Regions from separate parts of the Paenibacillus wenxiniae genome, predicted to be linked through region 1. Evidence: riboswitches for the same ligand, from Rfam matches in the RefSeq annotation. Region 1 holds a riboswitch; the other holds the start of a gene.
What was found. Region 1 has a riboswitch for glycine ahead of gcvT (glycine cleavage system aminomethyltransferase GcvT). Riboswitches for the same ligand answer to the same signal wherever they lie in the genome.
Positions count from the first base shown of each region.

Region 2: linked by a shared signal. The riboswitch ahead of sdaAB (L-serine ammonia-lyase, iron-sulfur-dependent subunit beta) and the one ahead of gcvT (glycine cleavage system aminomethyltransferase GcvT) in region 1 are both predicted to bind glycine.

Region 1 covers NZ_JBCGUH010000011.1:101,000-110,494, forward strand. Annotated here, with positions in the region: gene gcvPB (aminomethyl-transferring glycine dehydrogenase subunit GcvPB) at 1-441, opposite strand, end outside; gene gcvPA (aminomethyl-transferring glycine dehydrogenase subunit GcvPA) at 507-1,862, opposite strand; gene gcvT (glycine cleavage system aminomethyltransferase GcvT) at 2,003-3,118, opposite strand; glycine riboswitch at 3,504-3,600, opposite strand; gene gcvH (glycine cleavage system protein GcvH) at 3,783-4,175, shown strand; gene AAHF22_RS18005 (SDR family oxidoreductase) at 4,994-5,857, shown strand; gene AAHF22_RS18010 (DUF2569 family protein) at 6,110-6,658, shown strand; gene AAHF22_RS18015 (GNAT family N-acetyltransferase) at 6,762-7,274, shown strand; gene map (type I methionyl aminopeptidase) at 8,353-9,099, shown strand.
Region 2 covers NZ_JBCGUH010000007.1:198,103-207,597, reverse strand. Annotated here, with positions in the region: gene AAHF22_RS14570 (ATP-binding protein) at 1-1,728, shown strand, start outside; glycine riboswitch at 1,824-1,934, shown strand; glycine riboswitch at 1,938-2,017, shown strand; gene sdaAB (L-serine ammonia-lyase, iron-sulfur-dependent subunit beta) at 2,137-2,802, shown strand; gene sdaAA (L-serine ammonia-lyase, iron-sulfur-dependent, subunit alpha) at 2,817-3,710, shown strand; gene AAHF22_RS14555 (ring-cleaving dioxygenase) at 4,033-5,007, opposite strand; gene AAHF22_RS14550 (right-handed parallel beta-helix repeat-containing protein) at 5,617-8,328, opposite strand; gene AAHF22_RS14545 (right-handed parallel beta-helix repeat-containing protein) at 8,783-9,495, opposite strand, start outside.

The DNA.
Region 1 (9,495 bases):
CAGACCTGTCCATTCGCCATGTGCACCAGCAGCGGGTTGCAACGTAACAGCATCCATGCCCGTCAACACAGCCAGATCATTTTGTAACGTATGCAGCAGTTCAAGAGCACCTTGAATGCTTTGTTCTGGCTGGTACGGGTGGATTTTGGCAAAGCCAGCATAACGTGCCACATCTTCGTTCACTTTTGGGTTGTATTTCATCGTACAGGAACCGAGTGGGTAGAAGCCATTATCGACACCGAAGTTCAGGCGAGACAGCTCGGTATAATGACGGATCACATCCACTTCATATACTTCCGGCAATGCAGCAGCTTCACTGCGCAGCATATGTTGCGGAATCAGGCTGCTCAGGTCTGCCTGTGGTACATCGCATTCCGGTAAGGAGTAACCAATACGACCGGTCTGACTTAATTCGAAAATTAACGCTTTTTCCTTCGCCACAACCGTTGGTTGCGTTGGGTTCGTTTCGACAGCTTGCGATTCATTCGCAGTTAACGTTTCGTTTGTCATAGCGATGCCTCCAATTCGATTGCCAGTTGATCGATTTCCGCTTTGGTGCGTTTTTCAGTGACGGCGAACAGCATATGACCGGACAATTCGGGATACGACAGACCGAGATCATATCCGCCGATAATTCCTTTTTCCAGCAGCTTGCTGTTAACGGCGGATGCAGAAGCGCCTTCCGGTAAACGGATGACAAATTCATTAAAGAATGGAGCGGCAAATGCCAATGTGCAGCCTTTTACGGCTGCGATCGTTGTGGCAGCATAATGCGCTTTTTGCACATTCAATCCGGATACGTCGACCATACCTTGTTTACCCATCACAGACAGGTAGACCGAAGCACATAGCGCTAGTAGTGCCTGATTGGAACAAATGTTGGACGTTGCTTTATCACGGCGAATATGTTGTTCACGCGTTTGCAAAGTAAGAACGAATCCGCGCTTGCCATTACGGTCAGTCGTTTGACCTACGATCCGTCCTGGCATACGGCGCATCTGTGCTTGCGATACAGCGAAGAACCCACAAGTTGGACCACCGAGTGACATGGAAATACCGAGTGGCTGGGCATCGCCGACTACGATGTCAGCGCCAAGCTTTCCAGGTGCTTCCAGCAGACCGAGTGAGATCGGATTCGTACTCACGACGAGCAGAGCGCCATGCTCATGCGCCAGCTCAGCAGCAGCGCGAATGCCTTCAATACCGCCAAAGAAGTTAGGTGATTGTACAAGTACCGCTGCTGTATCGTTATCCAGCACATCAGCCAGTGCACTAATATCGGTTACGCCATCGCCATAAGCGACTTCAACCACTTCCAGATTTAGACCGCGTGCATAGCTTCGTACAACCGCACGGGATTCCGGATGAATCGTAGAGAAGGCGACAATTTTGTTGCGGCGCGTAGCTGATGCAGCAAGTGAAGCCGCTTCAGCCAGTGCTGTTGCGCCATCATACATGCTGGCATTGGCAACAGCCATACCTGTCAATTCACAAATGTACGATTGAAACTCGAAAATCGCTTGCAATTCACCCTGGCTAATTTCCGGTTGATACGGGGTGTAGGCTGTATAAAATTCAGAACGAGAGATGACATGATTAATAACAGAAGGAACATGATGATCGTAAATGCCTGCACCGAGAAAGCTAGTATAGCGATCGGTATCCGCATTGCGGCCAGCAAGTATGGAAAGGTGACGAGTCAAGGCGTATTCGTCCAGCATACCTGACATTGGCATCGTGCCCTCGTAACGAACCGAAGCCGGAATATCTTTAAACAATTCCTCTACAGAAGACGCGCCGATCACAGCCAGCATGTCGGCTTCATTTTGCGCGGTCATCGGAATATAGCGATGGGATTTCATAAGTTATGCTCCTTTCGGCAACGGATTGCCGTAATATAATCAAGCGAATCGTTCCTAGCCCTATGTTTGGACTGGCGATCAATCTATACAACAGTGAAGCTACATATAGGCATCAACAATAGATGGATCAGGTAAAAAGCTTACGATTTTACCGGCTGACGTTTGTAAAATGGAGCTTTCACGACTTCAGCCTTCAACTGCTTGCCACGAATTTCTATTTCAAGCGGTGTGCCAAGCTCTGCGCTGCTTGCTTCGATTAAAGCGAGACCGAGATTACGTTTTAATGTAGGCGACTGTGTGCCTGTCGTGACTTCACCGATCTGACGACCATCGCGGAACACCGGGTAGTGGGAGCGTGGAATACCGCGCTCTAGCAGCTCGACACCGACCAGTTTACGTGGAACGCCATGTTGCTTTTGCTCGGCAAGCGTTTCACGACCGATAAAATCGCCCTTGTCCAGCTTTACGAAAAAGCCAAGTCCTGCCTCCAGCGGTGTAATATCAGCGGATAGCTCTTGACCGTATAACGGTAGCTTCGCTTCAAAACGAAGCGTATCACGCGCACCGAGACCACAGGCGATCAGACCATCGCTTTCACCTGCTGCCAGCAGGCCACTCCAGATCGCTCCAGCTTGCTCGGCAGGGCAGTAAATTTCAAAACCATCTTCACCGGTGTAACCTGTACGAGAGATGATCACCTCAGCGCCGTATAGCTTCACATCTGTTACAAAGGTAAAACTCGCCAGCTCAGCCAGCGCTTCGGTGCCTGCCACTTTACTCATAATCGATGCAGCGAGCGGCCCTTGCAGTGCAATTAGCGCCGTTTCGTCCGAAATATTATTGAGCTGTACATCGTCCGGTAGATGCTGCTGGAGCCAATCGATGTCTTTATCGATATTGGATGCATTCAGTACAAGCATGTACAAATTTTCATGAATCCGGTAGACGAGCAAATCATCCACGACACCACCGTTTGGATAACACATCAATGTGTATTGTGCCTGTCCATCTTGCAGGCGAGTCACATCGTTCGTTAGCATCTTTTGCAAAAAGGCTTCGGTGCCTTTACCACTGAACATCACCTCACCCATATGCGATACATCGAATAGTCCAGCACGTTCGCGTACAGCTTCATGTTCTTTTTGAATACCGTAAAACTGTACAGGCAAATCCCAGCCTCCAAAATCGATACAGCGTGGGTTGCCGGTTTCAGCATATAGCGGGTAAAGCGGTGTTCTTTTCAGCTCGGTTGTCATTTGGCTCACCTCAAATTCATAATATGAACGGTTAAGCGATCGACAGACTGTGAAGAAGCTCAGTTCAGCCTAAGATCGTCATGAAGAGCAAAGCTTATTTATGTTGTGATAGCATCTTGTTAACGTTGGCTGTAAAAAGCATGCCTACCTAACAAAAAACAATCGTTCTGCAACAAAACACAAAAAACAGGAAGGACAGGGAAGAAACGGGTGCAAAACCCGCTCGTTCCATTGTCCTCCCTGTCCTTGATACCTGAGAGTTACCTTGCCGCCTGTCAGCTTGGTGCTGATGGAGCTGAAATGAATCGTTCAGCCGGTTCAAGCAAGTTTCCCCTTTGGTGATCCGCTGCGCGCCTTGCTATGCGCCGGATGCTCTCCAGAGCCGCGTCCAGTACAGGTCCCTTTTACCTGAGAGATTCACCGTTTCCGGCTTACTCCTTCGGCGCTGCCATCGAGTGGTCAGTCTCTCCCTGTACGTTCATCCGCTTCCATATGATGTTATGTATTTCCGAACATTCAATCACTAAACGATCCAAAATGTATGTTTATTATATTAATACTTGATTGAGTAAACGATGTCAAGCCTCTTGACAGCGCAAACTCGCTTACTATACTCTTGTGGCATTAGGATACCAACATGACAAGAATCGGAGGAGCATAAACGATGAGCGAGATTAAGGATCAATTGTTGTACAGCAAAGAGCATGAATGGGTGGAACGGGTTAGTGACGATACGGTACGTATCGGGATTACCGACTTTGCTCAGCATCAACTGGGAGATATCGTATTTGTAGAGCTGCCTGAAGATGGACGCACGGTAAGTGAAGACGAAGAAGTAGGTACGATCGAATCGGTTAAAACCGTTTCGCAACTATTTTGCCCGATTGCTGGAACCGTAAGCAAGCTCAATCCTGATCTCGAAACCGAACCAGAACTCGTAAACTCCGATCCATACGGCCGCGGCTGGATGATTGAGTTGAAAGTAGACGGCGACCTGGATACAGCTCTGTCTACATTGCTGGATGCAGCTGCATACGCGGAGCACGCACAGGATTAAGTCGTTCGCGCATACGTCAAATATATGCCGAAATGTCCTGAAAATGAACGAATGCATGCTTCAAATATACTAATGCTTTGAATACGTAAAAACGTAATATGAAGCTTTACACGTACAATACCCGGGCGCGACGGCGTTCGGGTATTTCTATAGGGATCGAATCGTTTATAACATACAGAAGTGAAGGATGAAGGTAGTAGTGAAGCAGAAGTAATAGTAATAAATAATAAAGCTGAGATACAAAAGTGTAAGGTTGACGGAATAGATCGGTTTCAAATTAAGTAGGTGTAGAAAAGCAATGAAAAGATAGCACTTACATAAAAGCAATCCAGAGCAGCCCAACGATACTTTATCCACTTTATTTAACTATAAAAGGAGTACGATCCACGATAAATCCAGCATAATTAACTACGAAAAAGTAATAGGAGTGAGAGCGATTAAGTGTCCAAACCATCAACTTATCGGATTGTACCATCACAGCACAAGTCGATATCAAACCAAGGCATATAGTATAAGATAGAAGGGAATACAGCATATATAAATGCAACAAACAACGTTTTATCGCGGTATCTCTACACTGGAACGACAAAACCATTTGCAAACATCATGCCTGTCCTCAGTATAGCATACGCCTTTGCCCTTATGCGCTACCCAATTACACTCCACTTATTAAAATTCTCAAAACGATATCCTTTTCCAGCAAGCACGATCACAACCGATGCGTAACTTAAACCGTATCCGTTTAAAGTTCTAGTAATGCCTCAAACAAGTACGCAGCTTCGCAGCCCATTGCATTCCCAATGAAAGGAGCCACACCTATGAATACCCGACGTATACTGATCACAGGCGCCAATTCCGGTATGGGACTCGCCTCTAGCATTGCACTCGCCAAGCAAGGACATGAGGTCATTATGGCATGCCGCAACGAAGAACGCGGACAGCAGGCATTACAGCAAGCACGCGAGCAAAGCGGTTCGGATCAATTGACACTGATGCAGTGCGATCTTGGTTCGCTGAAACATATTCATCAATTTGCCGAGCAATTTTATAAGCAATATGATCGTTTAGATGTGCTGCTTAACAACGCCGGTGTCGTTAATTTGAAGCGCAAAGAAACCGAAGATGGCTTCGAAATGTCGATTGGCGTCAATCATCTCGGTCACTTTTTGCTGACACGTCTGCTGCTGGATGCGCTGAAGCAGTCACCGTCCGGACGCATCGTAACGGTAGCTTCGGGCGCGTATAAGATTGGAAAAATGCACTGGGACGATCTCCAGCTACAGCATGGCTATAATGTTGTTAAAGCCTATGCCCAATCCAAGCTGGCCAATCTATATTTCAATCACATTCTAGCGGAACAACTGCAAGGCACGAATGTGACTGCTAACTGTCTGCATCCCGGTGCGGTAGCAACAAGTATCGGTGTCGATCGAGATACCGGTTTTGGTAAACGATTGCTCGCTGGGCTGGCGCATACGCCTTTTTTCCAAACGCCTGAGCAGGGTGCAGAAACCGCGGTATTTCTCGCTACTGATCCATCGGTGGAAGGGGAATCGGGACGTTATTATTATCGTAAAAAAGTGCAATCGGTAAAGTCACGTGCGATGAATCGTGAAGAAGCATTACGCTTATGGCAATGGAGCGAGCAACAGACCGGCATTGCCTCATCCCTTCATATATAAGCGAATTGAAGCGAAAGGGAGAGAACGATTCAGCAGCAACCGACATCTTGTGCATGATTGAAATAGGATTCTGGCAATGGCTGTGATAGACTGGAGAAAGCGGGCAACTACACGAATACGGCGTTGTACCGACCGGTTGATCGTTTGTGAGACCGCCTGTTTCTTTGGTTATGTCAACATGGGCAGGGTTGCTGCTCACACGAGATCGCCATAGATGGTAAACCGATTTACAAACAGAAAGGAACGGAAATAATGAACAATAATTATCCACCACATCCAAATGGTCAGGGTCAGCCACCGGAGCCACCATTTGGCCAACCTCAACCACCACAAGGTCGTCCGCCGCTCGTTGGGCTTGGAGGCTGGCTGGTCGTTTTCCAAATCTACATGTACTGGAGCCTGCTCATCGCTCTTGTTGCGATTCCGACTTACATATTTATGATGTTTCTTGTCGCCAATCCGGATGTATTCCCACCGGAGCTTAGCGGTGATATTGATCGCATATTGGCGCTATACAGTGGCAACATACGTGCACTTTCCGTGTATGAAATGATCGTCGCGGTCATTCAAATTGTGTTGCTTGTAATTATGCTTGTGCAACTGTACACACGTAAACGTGCATTTCCACGTACCGCACGCGCGTATTTATTGATCAATCTGGCGCTCACGGTCATTGCCTTTTTCATCGTTCCACCTACATCGGGCATGGTGACAGGCATGATTTTATCGGCCATTATGACATTGCTGTGGAATTTGTACTTTTCTCGTTCGGTACGCGTCAAAAATACATTTATCCGCTAAACGCAGCGCTGTTATGCAGTGAACGGCTACAGAAAGCGGATAGACAGCTTACCTTATAGCCATTACAATATATAAAAATATAAGGTAAGTGGAGGAACAGACGATGCCAGAAACCGATCAATACGAAATTCAAATCGCGCGTCAGCAGGATTTAGATGAGATTGTTACCATTTATAACTCATCCATTCCCGGTCGACTTGCCACTGCCGATACCGAGCCAGTCACGGTAGAAAGTCGTCAAGTCTGGTTTGATGAACATGATCCAGCTCGCCGCCCACTATGGGTGCTATGGCAGGATGAGCGCATAGCGGGCTGGGCAAGTCTGCAAACGTTCTACGGGCGTCCGGCTTATAACGGTACGGTAGAACTGAGCGTCTATGTTCATCCTGATTTTCAAGGTAAAGGCATCGGCAGTAAGCTGGTAAGCTATGCGATCCAGCAAGCACCTGCATTGAATATTCATACATTGCTTGGCTTTGTATTCGCCCACAATGACCCAAGCCGAACGCTGCTAAGTAAGTTCGGTTTTGAAGAATGGGGACATCTGCCACGCGTCGCTGTACTGGATGGAGTCGAGCGACATCTAGCCATTCTTGGTAAACGAATTGGTGAATAAGCGAACTCAAATTAGTTAGCTTGCCTGGCTAAGCTTACATTTCTGCATAAAAAAACCTGTCCTACACGAGATCAATGCCATACATACTGGCGATTGACCCACGTAGAGACAGGTTTTTTTAATATAAAAGCTTGGTGGGTGAGATCGTGCATTCTACTTCAACTACAGTGAGACGTGACTGAAAACTTGCTGAAGTACCTCGTTCACTGTCTGTTCGTTCTGCTACTTTTGTTTCTCAGGATATACTCCTATACGGTCTACAAACTACAACAGTTTTCTAAATGGAGCCGGACTTCGGCACTGTTCACGTGCTGTAGGTGTCCATACACTCCGTTGTAAAAGGTTGCGTACCGATGGTAGATCAGCTACAGCTAGTTCCCCTGTTCTATTTCTAAATAATTGACAGACAGCTACATCATTCTGGGTAGTGTATACATGGAGTGAACAAGTTTCTATTCTTTGAAGCTACAGCATATAGGTTCATAAGTAAGTATAGTTTGATAGTCCAAGTTCAAGTCCGAGCCTAAGCAGCAAGCGACGGGCAAGTGCCGTCAGCAGGACATTAGTTGCGGATACCTTCAATACGAGCAAGCGCTTTGTCTCCTTCATACTGCTGATCGCGCCGCATGTCTTTGAACAGGAGCGCCATATCTTCAAGCTGAAGGCATCCTGCGAGTAAAATGATAGGCGTAAATACAATCCTTTTCTAGTGTTAGTGAATTTCTAACACGGGGTTCAATGAAAAAGTGATTTTTGCAGAGCAAAATATCTTACTTCTTGGCAATCTTAATTACCTTTGTTTTCATCTGAACCGTCTCCTTCTTATGGCTTCGTATCTTTTATTGACCATGACATAATCACCCACCGGTTATGTCATTTTATGACTATACGTAGTGGGAAGAAAATGCGTTTCAACGGAATCATACGAAGGCGAGAAAGTTGCTGAAATGATGGGCAAGCAGTACTATAATAAAATGATAGTCAGACAGTGCTTACAGCGTGCGGATACGTAGGTATCGTGTCTAGGCTGTAGTGAAATGCTCTGTTTGTGACTGGTAAGGAAAGGGAGTTATGAGCAATGATTATTTTGAAAACACCCGCAGAGATTGAACGGATGAAGACAGCGAGCCAGATTGTAGCCGATTGTCATCGTCATCTGGCGCAGTTGATCGCTCCGGGTATAACGACGATAGAAATTAATGAATTTGTGAAAAAGCATATTACCCGTCTGGGCGGAAAGCAATTTACGAACGGCTATAATGGCTTTGAATATGAAACCTGTGCCTCGGTCAATGATGTGATTGCACATGGTTTTCCAAGCCGCCAACCGCTACAAGAAGGCGATGTACTGAAGATTGATATCGTGGCTGAATACGACGGTTGGCTGGGCGACTCGGCATGGTGTTACGCTGTAGGTCAGGTATCGCCAGAAGCAGAACAGCTGATGCGTGTTACGCGCGAATGTTTGTACAAAGGTATTGAACAGGCTGTCGCTGGCAATCGTCTGGGCGATGTGACTTCTGTCATTCAACAGCATGCTGAATCACATGGCTATGGCGTCGTTCGCGATCTGCTTGGTCACGGAATTGGGCGTGATTTGCATGAGCAACCAAGCTTTGCGCACATCGGTCTGTCTGGTAAAGGGCAACGTTTGAAAGAAGGCATGGTGTTCACGATTGAACCGATGATCAATGAAGGCACATATCGGATGACGATCGATGAGGATGGATGGACTGCACGTACAGCAGATGGTAAACTGTCTGCACAGTACGAGCATACAATTGCGATTACCGCTGATGGACCGATCATTTTAACCGAGCAATAATACACATCAAGAGCAGCCGACCTTTTACATTGCCGGCTGCTTTTGTGTTTTTCCCCCTTTATAAGTATCAATATTGTTTTATTTTATCTACTGTTGCGCTGAATTTGTGTTTCATGAAATAGGCTATTCAGACCGATAATAGTAGTACATAATCGCGTATTCAAACTAGAAATTTTGAGGTAATAGTCAATAAATTAGTAGTATTTTAGCTAAATATCGCATCATTTCCATTATTGCATTCACACGTAAATAACAGAGTTCTCTTGCATTATTTCCAAAATTTACTCTAACATACACAAAAATATATTACAAAACCTACAAAAATTCGACAAAATATCCGATATTTCTAATACAACACATGAAATGTAATGCAAGTACTGGTACACTATATAGCGG
Region 2 (9,495 bases), on a different contig from region 1:
CTCATTAGTCGCACGCTTGCGCGACCGCTGCAACTGTTAATTGAGGCGTCGGATCATATTCCGAGTCGATTAGGTAGCAGTGAACGGGTGAAGTGGCCGCAAAGTTATATTGTAGAAATTCGCCAGCTGATTCGCAATTTCCAGAGCATGGTCGATACGCTGGAAAAACAATTTGTACAGATTAAAAAGGATAAAGAATTGCTGGAAATACGGGTCGTTGAGCGTACATTTGATCTGGCAGAGAGCCAGGCACAAAAAAGAGCGATTTTGCGGCTTGCGGTAGATGGTATTATCTCCACCGATAGCAAACTTCGTATTACTGAAATGAATCCAGCTGCTGAACAGTTGCTTCAATGTGAGCTGACAGAGGTGACTGGCACACCATTATCTCAGTTTATTCAGATTGATGAACCCTCATCAGGCGGACAAAGCAGCACCGTGCTAGTGACTCGTACCGATGGCACTACATTTCGTGCCGAGCTGATGCGCAGTGAGATTCTAAATGAAGGTCAGGCGATGCATACCTTTTTCGTACATGATCTGACTGAACAGGAGCAGGCACAGCAAAAGTATAGTGAGCATGAGCGTCAGGTGAAGCAGCTGACGGATCGTTTGCTGGAGGAACAGGTAGCTGTAGAGAAGCAGAAGCAGATTACCGGTAATTTGTTGCAAAATGTACAGGAAGGCATTGTGATCGGAGATGTGCAGGGCAGCACATTGTTTATTAATCCGACGATGCAAATTTTGTTCAAATTAGAAGATAATACTGGTCACCCTGTATCAGAGCTGTTAGAGCAGGTGCAAGCGCAACTGGAACCAGATGCTTATTCATTATATGATCGCTTACAGCGTTATTTTGAAGGGCAGGAAGATTGGGAGCAGGATATGATCATTAAAAGCAGAAGCGGTCTGTTGTTATGTGTGCGTATGACACCGCTTGATGATCTGCAAACGAATGTTAGCCAGGGTTTCCTGCTCACTTTCCGCGATTGTACCGAAGAGCGCCGCATGAAGCAGCTGCAAAATGAGCTGATTGCTGTCGTATCCCATGAGCTGCGTACCCCACTGTCTGCGATTATGGGCTATATTGAAATGCTATCGATGTACGAAGATATTCCAGCAGCCAAGCGGCGTGAGTTTATGAATACGATTCAGTTTGAAGGGACACGTCTGTCGCGATTACTGGATGATTTCCTCGATAGTCAGCGGATCGATGCCGGACGCGTCGATTATATGATGGGACGTATCCGGTTAAATGAATTGTTACAGGTCGTTTGCTTTCAATGGGATATTCAGCAGCGCGATCGGTTACATTTATCCACGCCGGATCATGAAGTCTATATTGTAGGTGACCATAACCGGATGATTCAGGTGATTAGTAATCTGATTAGTAATGCGCTCAAATATTCAGCCGCAGAATTACCGATAGACATTCGTCTGCTTGAAAAGGAAGACAGCGTTATGATCGAGATTGAGGATTATGGTATCGGAATTGCCGAGTCGGATCAGCCGCGTATTTTTCAGAAATTTTTCCGTTCGGGTGTGGCAGAGGCAAGACGAATTGGAGGTACGGGTCTGGGACTGTATATTGCACAACGGATTATCGATGCACATCGTGGGAAATTAAGCTTTAAATCAGAGAGGGGGAAAGGCTCCATCTTCACGATTCAACTACCCGCAGCCGATGAACCGGGTGCGCCGGAAGCACATGATATGATTCGTCTATGAGTAAGCATTGACAGCTTTCATTCGCTGCATTAAGCTAGGAATGATTGGAAACATGTTCGGGAAACAGCAATGCTCCCGCGCATCATACAACGCGGATGAATAGAGCGGGAGAGTCTGCGGACGAATGTGGTCCGCCACCGAAGGAGCAAGCTGCCGGTTGCCAGCCGTCAGTTAATCTCTCAGGTAACAGGAACCGCTTTGGGACGCAACTCTGGAGAGAGCATAATAGCCACCCAAGGGGTATGACGGGATTTCGTTTCGTCCAAACTCTCAGGTAACGAGGACAGAGCATACAGGCCATGCAGGCTGTATTCTGTCCTTTTTTGGTGCGTGTTTTCAAATGGCATTACCTAAGGATAGAACAGCAGCATCTGCTCATACTATGCAGCAGCGGAAAAGGGGAAGCGTATGCGTTTTAAAAATGTATTTAACATTATCGGCCCATCTATGGTTGGTCCATCCAGCTCCCATACGGCAGGAGCGGCAAGACTCGGCAGAGCAGCTCGTCAGTTGCTTGGTCAGTTACCAGAACATGCGGACATTATATTATATGGTTCTTTTGCCGAAACGTACTGGGGTCATGGAACCGATCTGGCCCTTGTAGGCGGATTGCTTGATTATAGTACGGATGATCCGCGTTTACCGGATGCGGCAGAGATTGCCGATGAACAGGGCATGACGATTCAGTTTAGTAAAGGGTCAGGTAATTACCCGCATCCGAACTTTGTACGTTTACGTCTGAAGTGTGGTGAGCAGCAGGCTGAGCTGGCTGGAGCATCGATCGGGGGCGGCAATATTGAGATTCATGAGCTGAACGGCTTTGATGTCAAAGGCTCCGGTCAGTATCCAACGCTCGTTGTGGAGCATATGGATAGCAAAGGGGTACTGGCAGATATTACTCGCACGCTAAGTGAAGGCGAACTGAATATCGGTTTTATGGACGTGGATCGCAAATCACGTAGTGGTGAAGCGATGACATTGATCGAGCTAGATGGTGCGCCATCTGCATCTGTGTTGAAACAGATCGAAGCATTAACTCATGTGACACGTGCCATCGTCATCGATCTGGATTAGGAAGGAGGGATAGTATGCAATTTCGTACATTACAGGATATTGTACGCTTATGTGAGGAAAGACAATGCTCGATTGCTGAGCTGATGATTGTAGAACAGGTAAAAGAAACAGGGGTATCGCGTGAGCAAGTGGTGGAGCAGATGACCGCCTATTATGAAGTGATGAAAGAAGCGGTGCATCGTGGTATTCATGAAGATACCGTATCGCGCAGTGGCTTAACGGGCGGTGATGCGCGCCGGGTGTATGACTATCTAAACGGGGGCGAGACCGCCGCAGGCAGTCATTCGACGCGGGCGATGTCGTATGCGCTGGCAGTGTCCGAAGTGAACGCATCGATGGGACGCATTATCGCGACCCCTACCGCAGGTTCATGTGGAATTATTCCGGGTGTGTTTGTGAGTACACAGGAGCGATTTGGCTGGAGTGATGAGCAAATGGTGCTCGGTTTATTTGCAGCCGGTGCGATCGGTTATGTGATTGCGAATAACTCCTCGATTTCGGGAGCCGAAGGCGGTTGTCAGGCAGAGGTCGGTTCGGCGATCGGTATGGCGGCAGGCGCTGTTGTAGAGCTGCGTAACGGTACACCGCAGCAAGCCATGCATGCGGTCGGACTTGCCCTGAAAAATACACTCGGTCTGATCTGTGATCCAGTTGCAGGTCTGGTAGAGATTCCATGTATCGTGCGTAACGGCTTGGGTGCGGTGAATGCGCTGGCAGCGGCAGATATGGGGCTGGCTGGAGTACGGAGCGCGATTCCATCTGACGAGGTCGTTGATGTAATGCTACAGGTCGGTCGCTCGATGCCAAGTGAGCACCGCGAAACGGCGCGTGGCGGTCTCGCACAGACACCAACCGGGCGTAAAATTACTGAAGAGTTGCGACGTCGTCGGGAGAATCAAGGCGGCTAAGCATTTTATGTAAAAAGTATTCTTTTGTGTTTGAAATGATAGAAAGGGACGGTCTGCGGACAGTCCCTTTTTATTTTGCCTATAAAATATACATATTATGTTGCTGCTAATGTTCCATAAACCGAATCATAGCCTAACGTAGAATGAGAGCAAACTATTCTGCATAACGGTCAAAATCGTGCACCAAACGTATCCATAACAAAAGCATCTGCATGATACAATAGACAGCACACCACATATTACATATCACAGAAATCGAAAACAATCCCCTCCACTCTGTAGAATGAAGGGGATTGTTACTAGTCATCATGACCGCTAATCATTAATCGTTCAACACCAGCGGACGAAGTTTGGCTTCAATATCTGCACGGCGTCCTTCCAGAAATGGGGGCAGGGATAGCGTTTCGCCGAGTGAATCCATCGATTCATCTACATCGAATCCCGGTGTGTCTGTGGATAGTTCAAATAGAATACCATTAGGTTCACGGAAATACAGCGCACGGAAGTAGTGACGATCGACTTTACCCGAGTTTGGAATGCCGAGTCCAGTCAGGCGATTCGCCCATACGTCATATTCCGCTTCGTTCGGAACACGGAAAGCGACATGGTGCACACCGCCGCGCCCAAGCCGCGCGACTGGCAAATCTGGACGCGTCTCGATATGAACTTCAGCGCCCGCACCGCCTTCACCGGTTGCATACACTTCGATATCGGCATGCTGCTCACCGACAAGTGATGGATAGGAACCAACACGGCGGAAGCCAAGCACTTCTGTCAAAATCATTACTGTAGCATCAGGCTTTGCGACCGTCAGTGTGACCGGGCCGAGTCCAAGAATACCGTATGCGACAGGCACGTCTGAGCCGTTCCAAGCATGACCCGGTGCAACACCTTGCTCGTTATTGTCGGCAACAAGGATAATACGTGTTCCTTCAAAGTCTTGAAAAGCGAGCGTATCACGTCCTGCACGTTGTTTGATCTCTTCGTGACTGACATTGAACTCATCAAAGCGATCCGACCAGTATTGCAGTGCTGCTGTAGTAGCGACACGCAGCGCGGAAGCCGAAATGCTCGATACGCCCGGATAGCTTGGACCGATATGCGGGATATCAAAAAAAGTCAGCTCTGTACCTGGCGAAGCGACCGCATCCCCATAAAATAGATGATAGGACGTCGTATCATCTTGATTCACGCCTTTTTTCACGAGACGCATACCGAGCACTTTAGTATAAAATTCAAAGTTTTTCTCTGCTTTACCAGTCATAATCGATACATGGTGAATACCTTTAAGTTCCATCATAATCATCCTTTCGGGAATAAAATCATTTATATTCGTTATGGATATACATAGCGTTCGTTCACATTTTAAAGTGGAAAGAGATAGTTTGAAGTATTAAATCTTTAATTTAAGATAATTATAACATAGCCAGTATAAAATGCAATAGCAAGTGCTCACTCCTTATAAAAGAATCGTTATTACTGGTTATGACTATACATATAAGGGACAGATAGAGAGAAACAGTAGGGTTGATGCAAGCGATATCGTTTGATGCTCCTATCATTGTGGACTGCTCAGTGGATTGTTGGATCGGCATGATTAGTATTTTACTCCATGCTACAAGAGCATAGAAGAGGGCAGGAATAAGGATAAAAGTATGAGCAAATAGGTGAACAGAGGAAAAACATACGAGCCTAGGAAAAACATAAGAGCATTGGAACAAGTATAATAGTGTGTAAAAAGCTTGAAAAACCCCTGTCTCTAAAGGTAGACAGGGGCATGTTAAATAGATATTTAGTTTATGCAGTAAACGGTCTGTTATACTGCCAAAAATTACTGTGAGTGATGAAGACTCATTTTATGCAAACTATATCCATTCTTGCTATTCATCCGTAATTAGACCAGTCCTCAATGGTTAGACAAGCCGCGTGTTTCTTCGCGTGTGAGTACACGGATGCGGTACTCATCTTTTTGCAGACCGATTTTGGGGAATACATCGTTCAGATTAGGGAACTTCGCCAAAATTTTGGCATTGTCTGTGCGCAGATCCATTTTGTTGTAGTCATAGAAGCCAGCATCGCTCACATTGCTGATCGAATCGTTATTGGCTACTTTGACATCGCCCACTTTAGGTACGACGACATCCGGTGTATTCACCAGCATATTGTCGGTCATTTTCGTACCATTTGGATATTCAGGGTGCCAGTTTGGATCAAGAATGCTGCTCCATAGATCATGATCATAGCCATACGTATCCTGTAGCACTTTGCCATAGTTCGCCCACGGATTGCTACCTGGATTCATCTCACGCAGCTGATCTGCGAAAATGCTATTCACGCCATGACTTTTGCTGTCTCCACGCTGATCGACCTGAATCATATTGGAATCGATCACCAGATTGTTAGTCGCAATATTGTCATGACCATTCAGCAAAATCCCTTTGGTTGAGCCTTGAATAATATTGTAATGATAGTTGTCTCCACTGTCTGCGCCGTCGGAATAGAAGCCGTTAGAGCGTTTATTGTGGTGGATGAAGTTATAACGAAGTACATTTCCATACGACGCCCAGTCTTGAGCGGTATAAAAAGCGCCTGTATCGCCCTCGATTAGCGACGTATTATGCACTTCATTATATTCAAATGTCAAATTGTTGCTGTACACATAGCGTACCGCATCTTTCGGTACATCGTGCAGCAAGTTATGATCAAACTGGATGCCGACCGAGTCGCGTACTAGAAGCGGTTCCAGATGTGTAAGCTCGCCCACATTATGGATATGATTGTTGGTCACACGGCTGTTCGCTGGAATAAGCTTTTTGCGATCACCGGCGCTGTTCATACTAATACCGAAGCCACCGGTTTCGTAAATATCGTTACTCTGCAACAGATTATTTTTGCCGCCTACATCAAGTACGCCGCCGTTACCTAGATTACGCAGTGTATTACCAGCGAGTGTAATATGGTCGGTGTTTTTCAGCTCGATACCGTTACCCATACTCCCCTCGATCGTAAAGCCAATCAGTTGAATATGGGATGCGTTGTTAAGCGAAACGACTGGATTTTCATCATCCGCGATAATCATGTTCAAATCTTTGAGATTACCTTTTGGATAGTAATACAGTTTTTTATCTTTAAAATCGAGTGCCCATTCGCCCGGCTGATCGATCTCATCCAGATAGTTTAACGCCTGCCATTCCTCCGTACCTGTACCGATGCGATACGGCGCACGTATTTTAGCAATATAGCCAGAATCGTACACATCATCGCTCACCGAGTTAGTGGAGCTGTATACGTCATCCTGTACCGAGCCATAGGCATCGCTGGTGACGGATGAGTTATCCGCAGCCGCTTTCGTAGTTTCTTTTGTAGATTCCTGGTTAGCGGACGGTAAGCTGGATAGCTCAGCGCCTTTATCGGTTAATTTGACTGGCGTATTTTCCTCCGCATCCTTTTCTGGAGAAGAAGGCTTCGTTTCCAGCAGCGAATCATTACTCTGTTCTTCCTTGAGCGTCATCGTCTGAGCCGCACCGCCATCTTTATACACTAGATATGATTTACTGGATGTATCGTTATCATGCAAGGCATCGTCCTCAGAAGGTGGCGTCGTTTGTGCGGCTAACGATTGTCCGGTTTGGCCAGACTTAGCTGCGCTCGTACTGGAACGATAATCTTCGACCGCTTTGCTCCATTTAGAACCCATGCCACCATCAGGAATGTCCTTTAATGTGATCACGTGATGCTTTGTATCAATATGCTGAACGGAGCTGGTGATCGGACTCCAGACTGTACGCCAGAAGCCTTTGAGATAGAGGGGATGACCGGATTCCAATGACTTTTGCCAGCGTGCGGCACGGTTGGTGCCGTCCAGATCAAGTGTATCGGTCGTATCGCCATTTTCCGGAATACCACCTTCGCCATAATAGAATGACTTGGCATCGGCAGAGCCGTTCGCAGTCGTCCAGCCTTTACGGTGTTTGTTTACCGATTCACCGGGATTCGGCCATTGCGAAATCGGCTGACGTACACCATCTGCGATCAGATCGATAATGCCCCATTGCTCTGTGAACGATGTCCCTCCTGAAAAATGGTGAATATGCTGCAAGCCGAGCTTTTGCACATCTAGCTCGTACAAATCATCAGCATACACATCCGGGTGAACACGTGCAGCCGCATCTTTACCGAGCGGTTTCCAATCCGATGTATCAATATGCACACCGTTCGTTAGCGTGACCTGTTCACCGGAATAGGTTCGATACATGATCGGCTTATCGGCAGTACCCGAGTCTTCTGCTGTCAGCTCGAAGTTAGACAGCTCATATTCGCCGCCTTTGACCCATACGGTTACACCACCAGCGGGCAAGTCACCATGCAGTGCTCGGATCGCATCGCGCGCAGCAGTGAGTGTAGCGAATGGCTTGCTTTTGCTGCCATCACCGCTGCTATCGCTACCTGCTGAATCGACATACAGATTCAATCCAGTCTTGGCGGCTGCGCCGCTATCCAGTGTCACCACTTCACGGTTGTTCACCTGATCGGCAGCGGCGTACTCGCCAGGCTGAACCAGTGTAGTGCCCAGTGCCACGATCGCAGTCAGTGATATCATTTTTTGCAGCTTGTTCATACGTATGATTTCCCTCCATTCTCTGTACATGCCAGTTGCCAGGCTCCAATGACCCGGTCGTTTTACAAGATCATGCCATCCTATGGCGAAACGTAAACTCACCTCCTTGATAAAGTTATCTAGCAAATAAGTGCGTAAAGCTGCTGTCGTTGCTATTCCACAGAGGAATGCTTTGATACCATTTACCGACTTACCGGTATAAACTATATGCCGTATCATAAATTATTTTATGAAAATTAGCAAAAATAAACTTAATTAAATAATATTTGTAAATTTAATTTCATAATGTTTACCCATTGGTTGCTTTTTTGTAACTATTTCAGCATAGCCTGCAAAACTTTGTCAAGTTTGGGTGAGAAAAGGGCTATCCCACTCCTGCAAAAGATATACTTTGCAGGAAGTAACAGATAGCCCTTTTTTGCCAGATCGACGATATACATCGTCTAACAGACCTTTAATTGCTCGCATGATTGCGTAGTGCATCATACTCGTTACGCTTAAGTGGCTGTACGCGATAAGGATCTTTATACAGCCCGATTTCGGTAATCACACGATTGAGTGACGGGAATTTTTTCAAAATCATACTATTATTCGTGCGCAGATCCAGATTGCTGTAATTGTAAAATCCGGCTGCTTGCACCGTTTTGACCGTCACATTGCCTGTCGCGGACGTATCGCCTTTTTTCGGCAACGCAATTTTCGCCTGTCCGACGATGGCATTGTTATTCAATTTGCTGCCGTTAGGATACTGCGGTTTCCAGGCTGCACTAAGCACATGATTCCATAGATTGCCGGTTAAGCCATATTGCTTGGCAAGCTGCTCGCCGTATGTTTTCCATGCGCCTGACATCGGGTTTAATTTACGTAGACGCTGGGCGTATTCGCTATTCAATCCGTAGTTGAGCGAGCTGGAGCGATCATTAATTTCCATTGTGCCAATATGAATCAGCAAGTTGCCTGTAGCGACATTATGATGACCATTTTCAATAATAAAGGCGCGTTTCGTATCCTGAATAATATTGTTCTGATACGTGTTACCGCTACTGCCACCATCAGCGTAAAAGCCATTGGAGCGCTCGTTATGGTGAATCAGGTTGTAGCGCAGTACGTTACCGTATGAACCCCAATCCTGCGCGGTATAAAAGGCACCGGTATCCCCTTCAACCA